DNA from 3 places in the Rhizobium sp. KDH_Rht_773_N genome. Region 3 is predicted to be linked to each of the others. Evidence: riboswitches for the same ligand, from Rfam matches in the RefSeq annotation. Region 3 holds a riboswitch; each other region holds the start of a gene.
The links. Region 3 has a riboswitch for cobalamin ahead of cobU (bifunctional adenosylcobinamide kinase/adenosylcobinamide-phosphate guanylyltransferase). Riboswitches for the same ligand answer to the same signal wherever they lie in the genome.
Positions count from the first base shown of each region.

Region 1 (4,285 bases), 600 kb from region 3:
GATCGACGGCCCTCCAGAGGTCCGCATCCGCTATCGCCCGGTTTCGGGCCTTGCCGCCTGGATTGCTCTTCTTCCAGCCGTTGTTCCGCCAGATCGCCCGCCAATGGTTGCAGCCTTCGACGACGTAGACGGAATCGGACCAGATCAGCGCCGGCAGGCCCGCCGCCGCGCCGCCGATCCAGGCCGCCGCCTCAAGCACGGCGGTCAGTTCCATCCTGTTATTGGCCGAATTCTCCGCGCCGCCGAAGCCTGCGGCGATTTCGGCGCCGTCGCGGTAGGCGACGAAGGCCCATCCTCCCTGCCCGGAACCGGGCTCGAAACAGCCGTCCACGAAAACGTGAAGGCCCTGTCTGCCCTGCGGCATTGCCGATGCGGCTGCGCGGGAAAGCATGTCGCGTGGGATATCTGTCATATCAACTGTTTAGCTGTCACGGATGCCCCGCGCGATTGCGGGAGCGGCGGGAGCGGAGCATCGGGTGTTCTGGATAAGATCGCAAAAATGCGCTAGGAATTCATCCGAGCTTATTAAGGGAAATACGTTAAGACAAAGCGCGGCGGATTGAAGCCGCAATTCGCCGATGGATGCATTTTCTCACTCCGGAACGACGTCGTGAAGCGCCGAAACCTGTATCTCGTCTTCTTTCTGGCATTCGCGGTTCCCGCAGAGGCGCAGACCAATGCGATCTGCGAGGATCTGCGCGGGCGTCTTGCCGACCTGCCGCAGGTGATCGGCAATGCCAACGGCACCGAGATGCGCCAATATGCGGGCGCGCTGGCCGAACAGAATCTGGAATTGCGCAAGGTGCGCGGCGATCTGCGCCGCTACGGCTGCACGTCCGGCAGCATGGTCGTCGTCGGCGGCGAGAATGCCGGTTTCTGCGAAGAGCTGGAACAGGCGCAGGCAAAGATGGTGGACAATATCCGCTACCTGCAGGACCGCCGCGACGCGTTGCGCCAGTCCGCTGTCGATCCGGCCCGCGAAGGCCTGCTGGCCGCGCTTGAAGACAATGGCTGCAACAGCGAGAGTTTCAGCGAACCCGCACAGGGCGACCTCTATGCGCCGGCCCCCTCGATCGAGGAACAGGCCATGCGCGGCGATACGTTCATTCCCCTCGGCGGCGGTGAGCGCTACGGCCTGCCGCGCGCCGAAATGCTCTCGCCCGTCAGCACCATCTGCGTGCGCACCTGCGACGGCGGCTTCTTCCCGATCAGCAACAACGCCACCTCGGTCGATTTCGGCCGCGATGCCGCGACCTGCGCCAAGATGTGCCCCGGCGTGGAGACGGAACTCTATTATCGCGATATTTCCAGCACCGAAGCCGCAAACATGATCTCGACGGCGACGGGCGCGCCCTATGGCGCGATGAAGAACGCCTTCGCCTACAAGACCCGCCCGCCCGGCGAAAAATCCGCCTGCTCCTGCAACCTGACGGCCTATTACGAGGAAATGCGCCGGAACCAGACGGTCTCCGCGCCGGCGCCCGCGCCGCAGGGCTCGATCACCACGATCCGCACTCAGGCCCCGAAGGCCGCGGATACGCCGCCGCAGCCGCAGGTGCCGGATCGCCCCTACGATCCCGCAACCAAGGTTCGCCAGGTCGGCCCGCAATTCCTTGCCGGCGATCAGGGCAAGATCGATCTCGCCAATCCGGCCGTGACAGGCCCGCAGCCGCAGCAGCAGCCGTAGGAAACGGCGCGGCCTTAGCCTGCCGCCTGCCCCCAGCCGTCATGGAAGACCAGCTCTTCCAGCGCCAGGCGCTGCCGCCAGCCCTTGACCGCCAGTTCCGGCTCTTCATAGAGCCGGTCGACGAAACCGGCGCAGAGCCAGGCCACGACCTCGATATGATCGGGTATGCCGAGAATCTGCTTCAGGTCGCCCTCGCGAAAGATGCTGACCCAGCCGATGCCGACGCCTTCGGCTCGTGCCGCAAGCCACAGGTTCTGGATGGCGCAGACGGTGGAATAGCTGTCCATGCGCGGATTGTGCGTGCGCCCCAGCACGACGCTGCCGCTGCGGGTGGGATCGCAGGTGACGCAGATGCCGAGCGGCGCCTCGACGATTCCTTCAAGCTTCAGCGCGCGATAGGCCTGCCGCCGTTCGGCCGCAAACATCAGGGCGGCCTCTTCGTTGGCCTTGACGAATGCGTCGCGCACCCGCGCCCTCACCTCGGCGCTTTTGACCAGAACGAAATTCCACGGCTGCATGAAGCCGACCGAAGGCGCGTGATGGGCGGCCGTCAGAAGCCGCCTGATCAGGTCGTCCGGCAAGGGATCGGGCAGGAACTCGCCGCGCACGTCGCGCCGCGTCATGATTGCGTGATAGACGGCCTCTCGTTCGGCCGCAGAAAAACCGGATGCCGGGCAAACGGCATCGTCAATGGGTCGCATCGTCAAATCCCCAACAACGCAACCGCCCGCCGTCCGCGCGGGTTAGGTCTATCTTGCCAGGCCGGTCTTCTGACTCGGCGTCATCCGCCCGGCCGCTGCCTTCCCGGCCCTGCGGCCAGTGGCGTCATGAAGCGGCGGGCGTCGGCCTTACAGCGTTGGGCACGTTCCGGCCTTGCACCGGATTCCCGATTCTCCCGCCTGTGACGGCGGGCACCTGACAATCGGATCTATGGCGCGGAAACGGCACGACGGCAAGCCGCTGCGACATTGATTTCGTGGACAGGCTAAAAATGCTGGCCTAGAAGGAAGCCAGAATCCGACCGGTGCCGAAGGCGCCGAATCCCATCCCGTTGCATTCCGGTTGCCCGTGTCCCGTCTAACGCCGATGATCCTTGCGGTCGCCCTGTTCATGGAACAGATGGATTCGACCGTGATTGCCACCAGCCTGCCGGCCATTGCCGCCGATATCGGCACCTCGCCGATCGCGCTCAAGCTTGCGGTAACGAGCTACCTCGTGGCGCTGGCGATCTTCATTCCGATCAGCGGCTGGATGTCGGATCGCTTCGGCGCCCGCAACGTTTTCCGGCTGGCGATCTTCGTGTTCATGGTCGGCTCGGTCGCCTGCGCCTTTTCCAATTCCATCGCCGCCTTCGTGATCTCCCGCCTCATCCAGGGCGCCGGCGGCTCGATGATGACGCCGGTCGGGCGGTTGCTGCTCGTGCGCGGCACGCCACGTCACCAGCTGGTGAATGCCATGGCCTGGCTGACCATACCGGCGCTCATCGGCCCGATCATGGGGCCGCCGATCGGCGGCTTCCTGACCACCTATCTGAGCTGGCACTGGATCTTCTGGATCAACGTGCCGATCGGCATTATCGGCATCGCTCTCGTCACCCGCTTCCTGCCGGCGGTCGAGCCGCGCAGCCCCAAGCCGATGGATTTTCCGGGCTTCTTCCTTTCCGGGATAGGTTTTGCCGGTTTCGTCTTCGGCATTTCCGTCATCAGCCTGCCGGCCGTTCCCATCGTCTACGGCTATGTCACCGTCGCCGTCGGCATCCTCTCCGGCATCCTCTATTTCGTGCATGCGAAACGCACGCCGCATCCGCTGCTCGATCCGAAAATGTTCCGTTATCCGATGTTCCGGGCGGCGATTCTCGGCGCTTCGAATTTCCGCATGGGGCTTGGCGCGCTGCCCTTCCTCCTGCCGCTGATGCTGCAGCTCGGTTTCGGGCTGACGCCGCTGCAGTCCGGCTCGATCACCTTCGTCAGCGCGCTCGGCTCCATGGGCTCGAAATTCGCGGCATCGCGCACCTACAATGCCTTCGGCTTCCGCAACGTCATCGCGCTGACGACCTTCCTGGCGGCGATCTTCCTGGGCATCAACGGCTTCTTCACCGCCGAAACGCCTGTCTACGTCATCATGGGCTGTCTTCTCGTCGGCGGCCTGCTGCGCTCCATGGCCTTCTCGGGCGTCAACGCCATGGCCTTCGGCGATGTGGACGAGGCGGACAGCAGCCAGGCAACCGCCATCAATGCCGTGGCGCAACGCATCTCCATGGCCATGGGCGTTGCCGTGGCCGGCACGATCCTGGAAGTCTCCGCAAGCTTCCATGGCGGCAGGCTCACGGTCGGCGATTTCCACATCGCCTTCTTCATCGTGGCGACGATCTCGGCGCTTGCCTGCATCACCTTCCTGCGCCTGCCCGCCAATGCCGGCGAGGAACTGACGACGCGGCGCCGCAAGAACCGGCATCCGGAAGAGGCAATGGCGGAAAGCCGCTGAAAACTTCACGGACCCGTCATTTTTCCTCACAGATTCCGCGTGACAATTCCAGTTCGCATGTCTACATAGGCGGCATGTCGATTTCGTCCGTTTACGCATCGCGATTTTATTCGT
Region 1 covers NZ_CM129525.1:4,137,367-4,141,651, reverse strand. Annotated here, with positions in the region: gene ACU8HS_RS20580 (ribonuclease H family protein) at 1-412, opposite strand, end outside; gene ACU8HS_RS20575 (DUF2865 domain-containing protein) at 611-1,687, shown strand; gene bluB (5,6-dimethylbenzimidazole synthase) at 1,702-2,388, opposite strand; cobalamin riboswitch at 2,431-2,621, opposite strand; gene ACU8HS_RS20565 (MFS transporter) at 2,774-4,171, shown strand.
Region 1: linked by a shared signal. The riboswitch ahead of bluB (5,6-dimethylbenzimidazole synthase) and the one ahead of cobU (bifunctional adenosylcobinamide kinase/adenosylcobinamide-phosphate guanylyltransferase) in region 3 are both predicted to bind cobalamin.

Region 2 (4,285 bases), 1.2 Mb from region 3:
ATCGCGTTACGGCATGTTTGAAATCGCTGCATTCCTGTGAAAAACGTGGTTAACGGATGCTTAAAGAAAGCAGGCTGCGGAGGAGGGCTTGCGGGTGGAAGCCGGCAGATCGCCGGCTTCCGGGAATCACTTGGACGCTCAGGAGTGGGTCGATGCTGCCGCCCCACGCAGCAGCCTTGCGGCAGCGACCATGTTGACGAGCGCCGGGCGAACCTCTTCCCACTTGCGCGTCTTCAATCCGCAATCCGGATTGATCCAGAGCTGCCCATCCGTCAGACGCTGGCGCGCCAGCGTCAGGAGTTCGGTCATCTCCTCGACTTCGGGAACGCGGGGCGAATGGATGTCGTAGACGCCGGGGCCGATCTCGTTCGGATATTTGTAGCTGCGGAAGGCCTCCAGCAGTTCCATCTTCGACCGTGAGGTCTCGATCGAGATCACGTCGGCATCCATCGCCGCAATCGCATCGATGATCTGGTTGAACTCCGAATAGCACATATGCGTGTGGATCTGCGTTTCGTCCGATACGCCGGATGAGCACAGGCGAAAACTTTCGACAGCCCAGTCGAGATAGGTCTTCCAATCGGCCTTGCGCAGCGGCAGACCTTCGCGAAGGGCGGCCTCGTCGATCTGGATCATCGCCGCGCCGGCCCGTTCGAGATCGAGCACCTCGTCACGGATCGCGAGCGCGATCTGCCGGCTGACATCGGCACGCGAGAGATCGTCGCGCACGAAGGACCAGTTGAGGATCGTCACCGGCCCGGTCAGCATGCCCTTGACCGGCTTTTGCGTCAGCGATTGCGCATAACGCCACCATTCCACCGTCATCGGTGCGGGGCGGGAGACGTCGCCGAAGATGATGGGCGGGCGGACATAGCGCGAGCCGTAACTCTGCACCCAGGCATGCTGCGTGAAGGCAAAGCCGGAAAGCTGCTCGCCGAAATACTGCACCATGTCGTTACGCTCGAATTCGCCGTGGACGAGCACGTCGAGGCCGATCTCTTCCTGCCAGCGGATCGCCGCTTCGGTCTCCTTTTTCAGGAAGGCATCGTACTCTGTCTCGCTGATCGTGCCCCTGGTGAAGGCCGAGCGGGATTTTCGCACGTCCGACGTCTGCGGGAAGGAGCCGATCGTCGTCGTTGGAAAGAGCGGCAGCCGAAGTTTACGCTCCTGCAGGCCTGTCCGCTCGGCAAAGGCACTGCCGCGTGTCTTCATCGCCGCATCGATCGCGCCGACGCGCTGCCTGACTTTCTGGTCATGCACGCGCGCGGATCGAGCCCGCGAGGCGACGGCCTGCGAGGCGGCCGCAATCGCCCCGGAAGCATTGCCGGCATTGCCGAGCGCTGCAATTTCGTCCAGTTTCTGGGTCGCGAAGGCGAGCCACGATCTCAGCTCACCATCAAGCCCGGTCTCCAGTTCCAGATCGATCGGCACATGCAGCAGCGAGCAGGAGGGCGCGATCTGCAGCCGGTCGGCACCGAAATGCCGGACCAGCGGTTCAATCTTCTCCAGGATCGCAGCGAGGTCCGCCCTCCAGATGTTGCGCCCGTCGATGACGCCGAGCGACAACACCAGGCCGTCAGGCGCCTTGAGAAGCGCGTCGATCTGCTGCGGAGCGCGAACGAGATCGACATGCAGCCCCGCGACCGGCAACGCAAGCGCCATCGACAGATTGTCGCCGATTGCGCCGAAATAGGTGGTGAGCATGATCTTCAGGTTCGGCACCAGTTCGTGCAGCGCCCCGTAGGCATGTATGAGAGCCGCCTGCTCTTCTCCCGAGAGATCCAGCACGAGGCACGGTTCGTCGATCTGTACCCAGTCGGCCCCGGCGGCGCTGAGTTCCGCAAGCACCCTTGCATAGACCGGCAGCAGGCGTTCCAGCAGGCTGATCGGCGCAAAATCTTCCGCGCTTCCCTTGGCGAGTTTCAGGAACGTGACCGGACCGAGAATGACAGGACGTGTATGGATGCCGAGCGTCTTCGCCTCGATGAAGGCATCGAGCGGCCTGTTGGCTGTCAGTGAGAAGGACTGATCGGGACCGAGTTCCGGCACCATATAATGATAGTTCGTATCGAACCATTTCGTCATTTCCAGCGCCGGCACGCCATGCCCCCGATGGTGCTGATGGCCGCAATCGGCATGCGCCTCGTCGCCGGTCGCCCCGCGCGCCAGGGCGAAATAGATGTCGAGCGAAACCAGACCGCCCTTCCAGCCATAGGCAGCAGGAACGGCACCGACCATGACGGCCGTGTCGAGCACATGGTCGTAAAGCGAGAAATCGTTGGAAGGGATGATATCGATCCCCTTCTCTTTCTGCAGGCCCCAGTTTTCGGCCCGCAGCCGCTTGGCCACGTCGAGAAGCGCGCCGGCGTCGGATTTGCCGGCCCAATAGCTTTCCAGCGCGAATTTCAGTTCGCGATGTTTTCCGATCCTCGGAAAGCCGAGATTGGCAGTCTTGATGGTCATTTCCTTACCCCGAAGGTTATGGGCAAGGCTCAGGCGCAACGCATCGACGAGGTGCGGCCACAGGCGTGCCGTCTCGCGCAAAGCGGCACACCGGGACACCCCGCCCGTGGACGTTATCTATCGCGGCAGGTCTCCTGGCTTGCGGGTCGTCGACATCGTCCAGTCTTCCCAGGCGTCTTCCCAGTGACGTCGTAGGACGGTGTCTATCCGCTTACAGTTGCGGGGGCAGCTCCGGTCTTGGCGATAGCCGCACCGAATTCCCTCTTAGCTCGGGATCGCCTGATCCCGAGAACCACGATGCGGCAAGCATGCACCCGCCGCATCCGAACGTCAAGATGACATAAAGAAATCTTTATGTCTTTATCTGAAGAAGGCGAAGCGCATTCATTGTCACCAGCACGGTCGCGCCCGTATCGGCGAGGATCGCCGGCCACAGGCCGGTCAGACCGATGATGGTGGTAACGAGGAACACGACTTTCAGCCCGAGCGCGATGCTGATGTTCTGGAAAATATTGCGCATCGTCCGCTTCGAAAGGTCGATCATGCGCGCCACGTCGCCGACACGCCCGTGCAGCACGGCAGCATCTGCCGTTTCCAGCGCCACGTCGGTGCCGCCGCCCATGGCGATGCCAACATCGGCGGATGCAAGTGCCGGCGCATCGTTGATGCCGTCGCCGACCTTGGCGACGAGCAGCCCTTCGCGCTTCAGTTCGCCGACGATGCGCTGCTTGTCCTGCGGCAGCAGCTCACCCTGCCAGTCGATGCCGAGATCGCCGGCAACGGCCGCTGCCGTGCGCTTGTTGTCGCCCGTCAGCATGATGGCGCGCACGCCCGCCGCCTTCAGCGTCGCAAGCCCGCTCTTTGCATCCTCGCGCGGCTCGTCGCGCATGGCAATCAGGCCGGCCGCAGCGCCGCTGACGAGCAGTACCGAAACGCTCTTGCCCGCGCCGTTCAGCACCGCGACCTGCTCATCCTGTTCGGCGTTCAACGCCCCCCGCTCGCGTGCGGCCGGCGGCGACAGGAGATCGAGCGTCTCGCCGCCCACCTTGCCGGTCACGCCCTTGCCGGGCAACGCTTCCACCTCGAAAGCGGGCGGCACGGGCACGCGATCGGCCTTGGCACGGTTGAGGATCGCCAGCGCAAGCGGATGGCTGGAGCCCTGCTCGAGAACGGCAGCGCGCGAAAGCACCTCCGCCTCCGAACGTCCATAGGCAATGATATCGGTGACCTGCGGCTTGCCTTCGGTCAGCGTGCCCGTCTTGTCGAAGGCGACGACCGTCACCTTGCCGAGCGATTCCAGGACCGCTCCGCCCTTCATCAGCAGACCGCGGCGCGCTCCCGCCGAAAGCGAGGCAGCAATTGCCGCCGGCGTGGAAATGACCAGCGCGCAGGGGCAGCCGATCAACAGGATCGCCAGACCCTTGTAGACCCACTCGCCCCATGCCCCGCCCGTCAGCAGCGGCGGCAGGACGGCGACCAGCGCCGCCACGACGACGACACCTGGCGTGTAATAGCGAGAGAACCGATCGATGAAGCGCTCCGTCGGTGCCTTCGATTCCTGGGCTTCCTCCACCAGTTTGACGACGCGGGCAATCGTATTGTCTTCGGCAGCGGCCGTGACGCGCACACGCAATGCGGCATCACCATTCACCGTCGCGGCAAACACCGTCTCACCTGCGCCTTTGCGCACCGGCGTGCTTTCGCCCGTCACCGGCGCCTCGTCGATCGCGCTTTCGCCGGAGAGAATAGTGCCATCAGCGGAAATCCGATCTCCCGGCCGAACGAGAATGACGGAACCGACCGCCAGCGTCTCGGCCGGCAC
Region 2 covers NZ_CM129525.1:2,323,046-2,327,330, reverse strand. Annotated here, with positions in the region: gene metE (5-methyltetrahydropteroyltriglutamate--homocysteine S-methyltransferase) at 139-2,463, opposite strand; cobalamin riboswitch at 2,571-2,775, opposite strand; gene ACU8HS_RS11665 (heavy metal translocating P-type ATPase) at 2,816-4,285, opposite strand, start outside.
Region 2: linked by a shared signal. The riboswitch ahead of metE (5-methyltetrahydropteroyltriglutamate--homocysteine S-methyltransferase) and the one ahead of cobU (bifunctional adenosylcobinamide kinase/adenosylcobinamide-phosphate guanylyltransferase) in region 3 are both predicted to bind cobalamin.

Region 3 (4,285 bases):
GCGGGCGGCGGCCTTGAAGGAGACGGCGCGCGACAGCACGCGGCCATCCACCTCCGGCAGCGCCACATTCATGCCGAGATCGCGGGCCGACAGCCCCTGCGAGGAACCGGCCCAGGCCTCCCGCGACGAGGCGGAAAAGATCGCCTGCAGCACGACGGCGTCATTGGCCTCCAGCACCGTCGGCTCGCGATCGGCGCCGGGTGCAGAGACGGCAAAGCCTGTCGTGTTGATGACGACGTCGGGTTTGAGCTCGGCGAAGATAGATTCGAGGATACCTTTGGAGATGGGGTCCTTGAGGCTGTAGGCAAAGACCGGCAGCGGCCGCAGGCCCTGCGCCTGCAGGGCTTCGATCAGGGCTTCGACGGGGCGGGTTTCGCCGCTCTGCACGAGGGCGCGGTAGAAGGCGATGGCGACGATGGGCAACGACCGTCCCTTCTCCCCGTCGGGGGTCCGAAGGACGGGTCGAGACCCGCGGCTCGACCCCGGTCGGTGGCCCGAAGGGTCGGATGAGGGGGCCACCCCACAAACGTCTGCATCGTGTTCCTGTTGCTCACTCCTTGCGTCGCTCGCCCCCCTCATCTGCCCTGTCGGGCATCTTCTCGCCGCTGGGGCGAAGACCGAACCGGCAAACTCCTTCCACTCCTCAACCCCAACCAGCCCCCGCCCCGGCCACCAGATCCCCGCCTTCATCAGCGGCGCTGATGGCGCCGGCTTCTCCTCGCCGGAGAGCATCGCCGCCGCATAGGCGAGAAAGCCCCGCGCATTGGCATCCCCGCCCTCGATCAGATAGGCCCAGAGCGCGTTCAGATCCTCCAGCGCCACATTCGAAAACGGCGTCAGCCCCGCATCCGGCTTGCTGTCGCCCGGCAGCACCGCAATCAGCGCCCCGCTGCGCGCGGCGGCCGCATGCAGCGCCTCCAGCGCATAGTGAAAATAGCTCGCCCCGCCGAGCGCCCGCACGATGATGAGTTTCGCATGCCGCGCCGTGCGTTCCACATAGGTATCGACCGACATCGGATGTTTCAGGCTCATCAGGCTCGCAAGCCGCAGGGAATAGCCCGCCGCGCCGGCATGTGCCGCGGCAATCGCCGCAAGCTCGGTATCGGCGGCCGACAGGAACAGGATATCGCCCGGCGACTGGCCGAGGTCGATCGCCTCGTCCCCGTCGCTGATCGTTCCCTGCTGGGCGAGAAGCAGATGCATTCAATATCCTCAGACGAGCGCTTCGATCGCCTTGCGCACCGCGTCCTGGTCCATCTCGTGCAGGCCGATGACGACGAGGCGTGTATTGCGCGTTTCACCCGGCGCCCAGGCGCGGTCGAAATACTGGTCGACGCGCGCCCCCACGGCCTGCAGCTGCAGGCGCATCGGCTTGCCGGAAACATCGACGAAGCCCTTCAGGCGCAGCACGTCATGTTCGGCGATGATGCCCTTCAGCTTCTCGACGAAGCCGGCCGCATCCGGGACGGCACCGAGTTCGACGACGAAACTGTCGAATTCGTCATGGTCGTGCGGCTCGCCGTCCTCATGCTCCAGCTCGTGATGGGACTTGCGGTTGCCGATATCGTCTTCCGTGCCGATGCCGAGGCCGAGCAGCACGCCGGCCGGCACCTCGCCGTTCCTGGCCTCGATCATCACGGGCTTGCGGGCGATGCGCGAGGCGACTTCGCTCTTCACGCGGCCAAGCCCGTCGGCATCGATCAGATCGGTCTTGTTGAGCACGATCAGGTCGGCGCAGGTCAGCTGGTCCTCGAACAGTTCCTCGATCGGGCTTTCGTGATCGAGCGATTCGTCCGCCGCGCGGCGCGCATCGACGGCATCGTGGTCGTCGGCAAAACGCCCGGCGGCAACAGCCGCGCTATCGACCACGGTGATGACGCCGTCGACGGTCACTTCGCTGCGGATGTCAGGCCAGTTGAAGGCGGCGACGAGCGGCTGCGGCAGGGCAAGGCCCGAGGTTTCGATGACGATATGGTCCGGGCGCTGGTCGCGCTCCAGAAGCTTCGTCATGGTCGGGATGAAATCGTCGGCCACCGTGCAGCAGATGCAGCCGTTGGTCAGCTCGATAATGTCGTCCTCGGTGCAATTCTCCGCCCCGCAGCCCTTCAGCACGTCGCCGTCGACGCCGAGATCGCCGAACTCGTTGATGATGAGCGCGATCTTCCTGCCGCCGGCATTGGTGAGCAGGTTGCGGATCATGGTCGTCTTGCCGGCGCCGAGAAAGCCGGTAATGACGGTTGCGGGAATTTTCTGCTGCATGGTCTAACCCTTCATTTTCAGCGGCAGTCCGGCCGCGATGAAATACACGTCGTCGGCTTGCGCCGCGATCATCTGGTGCAGCCGTCCGGCATGGTCGCGAAACTCGCGCGCCATGCGGTTCTCCGGCACGATGCCGAGGCCGACTTCATTGGAAACGATGACGAGCCGCGCCTTTGCCCGCGGCAGGAAGGCGGCAAGCGCGGCCGACCGGGCGGCGATATCGCCCCCCTCCATCATCAGGTTGGTCAGCCACAGCGTCAGGCAATCAACGAGGATTGCCCGGCCCTCGCCGTCGATGGCGGCAAGCCGCTCGGCAAGATCGAGCGGCTCCTCATGCGTGGTCCAGGCGGGGCCGCGATCGGCCCTGTGCTGGTCGATACGCGCCTGCATCTCGTCGTCCCAGGCCCGGCCGGTGGCGACGTAATGGCGTTCGAGGCCGCTTTCGGTGACGAGGTTTTCGGCGAAGCGAGATTTGCCGGAACGGGCGCCGCCGAGGATGAAGGTTGTGGTCATGACAATGCGGCCTGTCGAGAATGGGCGCGGCCCTCTCTGCTTCCCTCATTCCTGTGCTTGTCACAGGAATCCAGCGTGCCCAAGTCCTTGGGCACGAGAGACTCGTTCAACGATGGCATAGATTCATTCACGGCGCAGACGCGCCGTGGCTGGATTCCTGTGACAAGCACAGGAATGAGGGAGGAGAGGAAAGCGCGCGCCAGGGGCCTACCACCATCAGGCGCCAGAACCCCATTACCGACGGGCGTCGAAACACCACCCCCACATCGCACCACACGAGGCAGCGCCGAATCGCATTCTTCAGCCAAGACAACCTCCGTGCTGGCAGCGGGCAAGATACCCAGATTGGGCATTATGCCCGGCACGGATGGCAGGTCTCCTGGCTCGCAGCTATCGGCCCCGACCGGGGCGACCTTTCCGGTCGCCCCTGATCGTGCCAGCGGATCCGCCTCGCCTTCCCGGCTGCCTGTCGTGAAAAGGCGGACGATTCGTAGAAATAGAGGCGTCCTGCCCCGGCTGATCACGATGCATTTCCAGTGGCTTTTCCGGCACCTGCTCCGCCTTGCCCGCCCGCGGAATGCGAGGCCGTCGGCGCAGCGGCGCACATGCCGGACGGAAGACCCTGACTGCTCTACAGTCGCGGGGTCGGCTGTGATGAAGGCGCCCGGCTTGGGTCCGCCCCGTCACATTCCCTTTTCATCCGGAAGGCGCAAGCCGATCCGGAACCATCCATTATGTGGTTTCATGGTTAGGCGCGCGCAACCCCCGTGTCAATTGCCGGCCGATGTGCCAAAGCCGCTCATCTCGACTTACACTACCAAGATTATCGAGTTTATTCAAAAACTTACGTCATAAAAACTTTACCGCCCAGCCGGTATTTTGCCGCAATTGCCGCTCATGCGGATGCCGGCTCCGCCCTTGACCCCCACTCATGCCGCCTAGTTTTCCCATGATGCTCTCCCGAATGGATATCCGCCGTTTCCGGCCCCTCACCACCATTTTCGATTTGGGACGCCTGCGGGCGCTCGTGCGCCACAGCGAAATGGGCATGGTCTTTGCCGGCGCGCTCGTCGGCATCGCCTCGGGGCTTGCGGTCACGGCCATGAGCTATGTCTCGGAACAGATGCACAGGCTGATCTTCGGCATTGACGGGACGGCAAGGCTCAGCGCCTCGCAGATCGACAGCAAGTTCCTGCTGATGACCGCCCCGATTGCCGGCGGCGCCCTGCTCGGCCTGCTGATCTTCATCCTCGCCAGATGGCGCAAGAAACCGATGGTCGATCCGGTCGAGGCCAACGCGCTGCATGGCGGCCGCCTGTCGCTGACCGACAGCATCCTCGTCGCCGTCCAGAATCTCGTGTCCAACGGCTTCGGCGCGTCCGTGGGGCTGGAGGCCGGCTATACGCAGCTTGCCGCCGGCATCGCCTCGAAATTCGGCCTGAAGCTGCAGCTGCGCCGCGCCGATCTGCGCGTTCTCGTCGGCTGCGGCGCGGCCGGCGCCATCGCCGCCGCC
Region 3 covers NZ_CM129525.1:3,539,837-3,544,121, reverse strand. Annotated here, with positions in the region: gene cobN (cobaltochelatase subunit CobN) at 1-1,203, opposite strand, end outside; gene cobW (cobalamin biosynthesis protein CobW) at 1,213-2,259, opposite strand; gene cobU (bifunctional adenosylcobinamide kinase/adenosylcobinamide-phosphate guanylyltransferase) at 2,263-2,772, opposite strand; cobalamin riboswitch at 3,125-3,517, opposite strand; gene ACU8HS_RS17450 (chloride channel protein) at 3,725-4,285, shown strand, end outside.